DNA from 2 places in the Halalkalibacter flavus genome. Region 2 is predicted to be linked to the other one. Evidence: riboswitches for the same ligand, from Rfam matches in the RefSeq annotation. Region 2 holds a riboswitch; the other holds the start of a gene.

Region 1 (3,408 bases), on a different contig from region 2:
CCTCATTCTTTTTCTTATAATCCTATTCTATTAAACAATAATGGTAGATAGAACAAATTACTGAAAAATTTACTATGAGGGGATAAAAAAAGAAACCTCTATTTTACATAGACGTTTCTTCTAACCTTTAGCCTCCAAAATCGTTGTAAATTGTGAACATTGGTAGAATTGTCGCAAGAACAATCGTACCGACAATTACTTCTAGAATAACGATCATTAGTGGGTCAATGATCGAACTCATGTGGGAGGCCATTTGCTCTACTTCTTCATAAAAATCAGCAACTTTTTCAAGCATCTTATCAAGTTGCCCGGACTCCTCCCCAAATTTAACCATGTGACTAACTAGCTTCGGAAAAACCCAGCTATTATTTAGTGGTTCTGATAAACTTTCCCCCGCACGTAATGATTCTTTTGAGTCATCTAATACTTTTTTGATCACATCATTATTAGCTATTTCCGAACTCATCGTTAATGTTTGTAAAACAGGAACAGAGCTTGCAAACAAACTCATTACAGTCTGAGCAATATAAGATTTCGTGTATCTTGATCTTGGCTGACCGTACGAGAAAATGTCCCTGTCATAATCGTTAGTAGAGGAACGAGGATGATTCCAGCTATAACAATCGCCACAAGCAATTCAATTAACGTTACACCTTTCTCATCCCTCACCCTACTACCTCCTTACCAAAAGCTTGTATACCAATTCCAAATATCAAATCCAAATAAATAGGCAGCTATCGTTCCAATAAAGATAAAAGGCCCAAAGGCAATCGGTTGTTTCCGTTTCACTACTCCTGTCAGCAACAAAATTCCACCAACAACAGCACCAGCAAATGAAGCAAGCACTAGACTCATCACTGTCAGCCAAGGGCCAAGTGCTACCCCAATAGCTGCATAAAGCTTTATATCGCCACCACCCATGCCGCCACGACTGGCAATTGCGATTACTAGTAACAAAACAAAACCAACAACCCCACCAGCTAGATAATACCAAAATGGCTCACTACCAATAAATAGTCGACTAATGAGCAAAACGCCAAGCATTGGCAAAGTAACCACATCTAGAATCAGTTGTTCCCGAATATCTGTTAACACGGAAATAACTAATAAAACTGTAAGGATCAAAGCAGGGATCAATTCCAACTGAAACCCAACAAACGTATAGACAACAAAGAAAGATGTAGCTGTTAACAGCTCTCCAAATGGATATAAAGGAGAGATCTTCACCTTACAATAACGACATTTTCCTTTTAAAAAAAGAAAGCTAAAAGCTGGTATTAGATCAAAGACTGACAGCTTATGTTTACAATGTGGACAATGAGAAGAAGGGAAAGCAATAGATTCTTTTTTTAATAGACGGATGGCTACAACGTTGAAGAAGCTGCCGAGTATAAGACCTAAGACAAAGATATAAATGTCTATAAACACCATATGTATTCCTCTCCTTAATTTAATTTAGAAAAAAGCTGTCGCTATTAGAATTGCGACAGCAAATTACTCAAAACTATACTTTAAGAAGTCGGTTCAGTATAAGTAACTTCGACAGTTCCTTCTGCAATATTTACGCTAGCTCCAGAACGAAGATTAATTTCACCCGAAAGATAATCTGGCACTAACTCATCATAATCTGGTTGACCTGTACTTGTTCTTGGTACATTATTCTCATTTTCGACCATATAGCGATTAACTGCATCTTGAAGCAATTGTACACTTCTTTCGTCTGAAGTAACTGAAGCATTGTCTTGATTAGTCATCACCATCGGAATAACAATCGCAGCAATAATCCCTAAAATAACAATAACAACCAATAACTCAGACGGGCCCACCGTGCTTTTATGAGCTTTTTCAAAATTCAAATTCACTCAAAATTAGTTTATTCTGCATAAAAAAAGACCTCATTTACTTCAAAAAGCAAAATCAAGGCCGGTTGCACCAGTTGCTCTGTACGACTTAGGTGCCCACATACAAGTCGTACTTCATCGCGTTCCAAATATGTAATATTGTTAAACTTAGTGTAATTTCATAGTATCTTAATGTCAATACTATTATCCTGCTAAACGGCAATATCAAGTATTTTCAACAATTTTGTCAATGTTTAAACAAGACTTTTGTTACACTTTTCCAAAAAAAAAACGGTGGTCTCAAATCTCTTCTCCTTCTTTTTACCTATTCGTCCTTTAAAAAAAGAACTCACTAGTTTTATCTAATGAGCTCCTTTCCCCTCTTCACTCTACTCCTTCAACCACTTACCCCTTACAGAAGAAATAAAGTATAGAGAACCTGCAACAATAAGCATTTCATTCTGTTTTAATGCATGTACTTCCTCTTCTAAAGCTTTCTCCCAATCATCTTCAAAACGCTTATTTGCAACTGGGGCTTGTTCATATAATGACTTGCTAGCAGCTGCTCGGAAGAAATCAAAACTAGTAAATGTAAACGAGGAATTCAATTGTTCAAATGGCTTTAATAAAATGCCCATATCTTTTTCTTTCGTTGCCGCAAGCAAAAATCGATATGTTTTATCTGGGTAATGAAGCGTAAGCGTTTTTTCTAGCGATTCCATCCCTTCTTTGTTATGCGCACCATCAATCACGATGAGTGGATCTTCGCTTACTTGTTCAAAACGCCCTATCCAAGTTGTTGCACGTAATCCTTTGTGAATAGAAGACATAGGAATATCAAAATGATAATTCTCCACCAATATTTCCAAAGCCCTTATCGCTACAGCCGCATTTTCTCTCTGATGTGGCCCCGACATTTGAATGGTTACATCATTTATTTGGTTATTCATTTTTTCATAAGAAAATACTTGAAATCTTCCTTCAATTCCGATTAAGGTTTCTTTAAAGTCAATTCCAAGTTGCGTATAAGGAGCCCCTACATTGCGCGAAACATCCCCTATAATCTCCTGAGCTTTTTTTTGCGAGACACCCGATACGATCGGAACACTTGGTTTTATAATCCCTGCTTTTTCAGATGTGATTTCCGGAAGCGTTTCTCCTAATATATGCATATGGTCAAATCCGATTGATGTAATAACTGATACTAGTGGAGTAATCACATTTGTCGAATCAAACCTCCCACCTAAACCGACTTCAAGCAATACAATGTCCGGCTTAGCAATCGTAGCAAAGTAATAGAAAGCAATCGTGGTGATGACTTCAAATTCAGTAGGGCTTCCAAGTTCGGTACTCGTTAATTCATCAACTAATGGTCGAATTTGTTTTCCAGCTTCAACTAGCGCTGCCTCCTCAATAGGAGTTCCGTTAATCGAAATCCGTTCTTCAAAACACTCAATGTACGGGGATGTAAACGTTCCTACTTTATAACCAGCTTGTTCGAGAACATGTCTCATAAAACTGACAGTCGAACCTTTGCCATTCGTTCCACCTATATGAACTGCTTTTA
Region 2 (3,408 bases):
TCCTGCTGCAATTTGCGGATTTGCTCCTGATCCTCGCTTCATCATCCCACTCCTTTCGTATTTGTTTAATCCCATTGTGAACCCGCGATTTCACCGTACCCTCGCGAATGCCAATCATCTTTCCAATCTCGCCATACGTAAACCCATAATAATGATGCAGAAGAATCGGCACCCTCATATCCGCATCAAGCTGATTAAAGTCAGCAAACACATCGCTCCATTACATCCCCTTCGTATCCGCCTGCCAAGAAAGCTGCCGTGATAACGTCTGCCTCACTTGGTCGAGCCACTTTCGCTCACGCTTCTTCTTCCGGAGAGAATCCATGTACAACCTCGACGCAATCGAAATCATCCACGTCGAAAACTTCGCCTCCCCCTGGTACGAGGAAAGACAAGTGTAGCACTTAATCATCGTCTCCTGTGCCAGATCACTGCTCACTTCCTCATCAAGCGTCAATTTAAAAAGATATTTATATAAGAAAGAATAATAACGTTGAAAGAGATGGGCGAACGCATCATCATCGCCATCCAGCGCTTTTTCAATTAAACGAACGTCCTCCTCATGTTCCATAAAAGACCCCTTTCTGCATATTCAGTTATATGACGATTGGCAGTCGTGAATCGTTCATTTGTTATTTTATTTTATCTCAGTTGTTAAGTGGTAGTCATAAAGAGCTTGAGAATGTATGAAAAAGCCAGCTCTCCTTATGAGCTGACTTTATCCATTTGATCATCTTTAGTTATCGAGCTTCGTTGCTATCTTTTCTACAACTTCCTTTGAAAGTCCAGTCATACGAATGACAAACTGTATGTCCATCCCTTCCTTAAGCAGCGTTGAAGCCACTTCCTCTTCCTTCTTTCTTTCCTTCCAATTCCCTTCTTCTAAAGCATCATCTCGAATAGACTCAATATCCCTTAATGCTTTCTCACGAGCTTCGTACTGCATTCAAATTTCTGGGTCCATGCTTGCAAGCCTTAATTTTTCCACACTTAGCTCCAACATCGGATCTTGTTTCGCCATTTCGGCCCACCTCGTATCATCCGTATTTGTTAAAAAGCCTAGCCATTTTGCCATCCGATCATTCGGTACAATCTTTCCATTTTGCTCTAAATTTTTAAACTTTGGCATTTCAAAGAAGTGCAATCTTAATAAATCATTTGGATACGGTTCTAGTGTGCCATCTTCTTTAAGTTCAAAACTTCTTCGGTAATCGGCAGATTGAAAATAATTAAAATCGATGAGGTTAATTGCGACTACTAACGAGATCAAGAGTTTCATTTTTCTATTTCTAGATTTTTTCTAATAAGCTTGTAGAATTTTGTAATAATCAGTTGAATTATCATATTTTTCATTATATGATAATAAGGCAAAAGATCTACATATATAATTGAAAAAGGCAAACTACTCGAAAGTGTAGGACGCAAAGCCTAGGGACTAAGGTATATCCATACTATGTTCGCCTGGTTACCAAAGTGATAGTGTTCGAACTATGTTTATTTGGCTATTCCTCTTTAGGAGTAGCCATTTTTTGTACGCACTATTTTTACAGAATGAACCACTCTATTAATACAAGGAGGATTAAACATGATTTCTACAACAGATATGACATATCAGACAAACATTAATTTATTGCAAGGAATCATCACCTCTATAAAAAATGTCGTCCCTCTCCATCTGACAAACTCCTCTCCACAAATAACTGAACAATCAATCTTTCTAGATTATGGTGTTTCCATTAAAATTACGGGTGATATTAAAGGGAAGTTAGTAATGACTGGAGATATTTCAGTCTTCTCAGCAATTGGTCAATCCATGTCCGGGATGTCACTCGAGGGTGAGATGCTAGATTCGTTCATTGGTGAACTAGGAAATATGGTAGCTGGTAGTTTTTCGACAATCATTGTTGAGTATGGTATGCCTACGAATATTACCACTCCTTTTGTAATAAAAGAAAGCACGGTACTAACCGAGTTTGACAAAGGAATGCAAGTCCCTGTCTCATTTGGTAACACTGGGGATATGGATATTTACTTATTAATAGATTAATCGCAGATCAACGCTTACTTGGAGGTACCCCATTGAATTAAGAAAAGAAAAAAGGGACAAACGAAAAAAAAAACGAAAAAACGTACTTAGTTCATGAATCTTACCATTAGAACAAACACTAATCTGTTGCTGTTCAGCAAAATGCCCTTGGCACAATAACATGCTTGAATCTATTAAAGAAGCGTCTACGATCGCGGAAAACGCATCATCTTACTCACAAAAATGTCGCTGCTGCTGTAGAAGAGCAAACGGCAACGATGCAAGAGATCTCTGCATCGGCTGAGATGTTATCGAGAATGGCTGAGGAATTGCAGGAGTCCGTTAGAAAGTTTTAACTTATAAGTTAATGAAAGATCCTTTTAATAATTTCACTTTCTAAACCCCTTTCAATACATTGACTGAAACCGTCTGTGCCACCGCACTATTCTCTTCCTGAATCGCCAAATATACTTCTTTGCGATTTATTTCCACATGTCTCGGGGGCATCTTTACCGATCTTTACTTGGTCACCTTCAATGGCAATGATTTTTAGCTCAATATCATCACCAATTTGAATCGCTTCTTTTACCTTTCTAGAGAGAACAAGCATTTACTTTTCCCCCTCGCTGCTACAGGCTCTTTTAAAATAGCATGCGAAGTGAATGAAGAAAGAGTCATTACGTTTGAAAAAGGGATTCCCGCTTTTGAAAGTGAGACTTCTTATGTACTTCTGACCTTGGTATTTCGTTTCTAGTTTCATCGTAGCCTCTCTTATTCCATCTATACTAGTTACTATTAGCTTCATTGTAACATAACACAATTTGTCATTCTTCTTACATGACCAGGGGCCCTCTATGATAAAAAAATCCCCCCTCAAACATTCAAGTGGGGAGCTAACGGTTATTGATTTTTTAATAATGCTATATCACGCTTGTTTGTTTGGGTTTCTTGGAATAGGAGGTTAATGTCAGCAGTCATTTTATAGTAGGAGAGCTCTAGTTTGTCAAAGCGTTCATTCGTTTCTGTTCGGAGTGCTGTGATGTCTTCTGTGTTTTGTGCAGTCATTTTAATCAAAGATTCTAATAGTCGCTCATGTTGGTCGAGGCGAGTCTCTACCCTATCTAATCGTTCTTCGACTCCATCTAATCTCTGTTCTACCCTGTCTAACTTTTCTTCGATCCTACCAAACCTAACATCGATCTGTTCAAACTGCTTGTCCAATTTCTCATTCATTTGTTTTAAAAGGGTTAAGATTTCCTTTTCCATCACACCCACCTCCAAATTATTATTGAGCACTAATCTCTCTATCAGTTTATGTCGAAGACGGGAAATTGTAAAGTCAGTCTTACTTCCTCTCTTATGTTAAGCCATTATTCCCCAAT

Evidence for each region. A riboswitch is a leader RNA that binds a small molecule or an ion and turns the genes downstream of it on or off. The one in region 2 is predicted to bind cyclic di-GMP.
Region 1: it holds a riboswitch for cyclic di-GMP, as region 2 does, so the genes downstream of both, SAY88_RS03255 (type II secretion system protein) here and SAY88_RS04960 (chemotaxis protein CheX) in region 2, are expected to answer to the same signal.

The regions. Positions count from the first base shown of each region.
Region 1 is NZ_JAWRVK010000003.1:149,358-152,765, reverse strand. Features, by position in the region: gene SAY88_RS03270 (type II secretion system F family protein) at 128-505, opposite strand; gene SAY88_RS03265 (type II secretion system protein) at 511-669, opposite strand; gene SAY88_RS03260 (prepilin peptidase) at 682-1,431, opposite strand; gene SAY88_RS03255 (type II secretion system protein) at 1,512-1,808, opposite strand; cyclic di-GMP riboswitch class II at 1,913-1,996, opposite strand; gene SAY88_RS03250 (bifunctional folylpolyglutamate synthase/dihydrofolate synthase) at 2,231-3,408, opposite strand, start outside.
Region 2 is NZ_JAWRVK010000005.1:61,266-64,673, reverse strand. Features, by position in the region: partial or broken gene sigY (RNA polymerase sigma factor SigY) at 1-571, opposite strand, end outside; gene SAY88_RS04970 (RpnC/YadD family protein) at 737-946, opposite strand; gene SAY88_RS04965 (PD-(D/E)XK nuclease family transposase) at 947-1,279, opposite strand; cyclic di-GMP riboswitch class I at 1,387-1,473, shown strand; gene SAY88_RS04960 (chemotaxis protein CheX) at 1,586-2,047, shown strand; gene SAY88_RS04955 (hypothetical protein) at 2,212-2,382, shown strand; partial or broken gene csrA (carbon storage regulator CsrA) at 2,423-2,636, opposite strand; gene SAY88_RS04945 (hypothetical protein) at 2,927-3,292, opposite strand.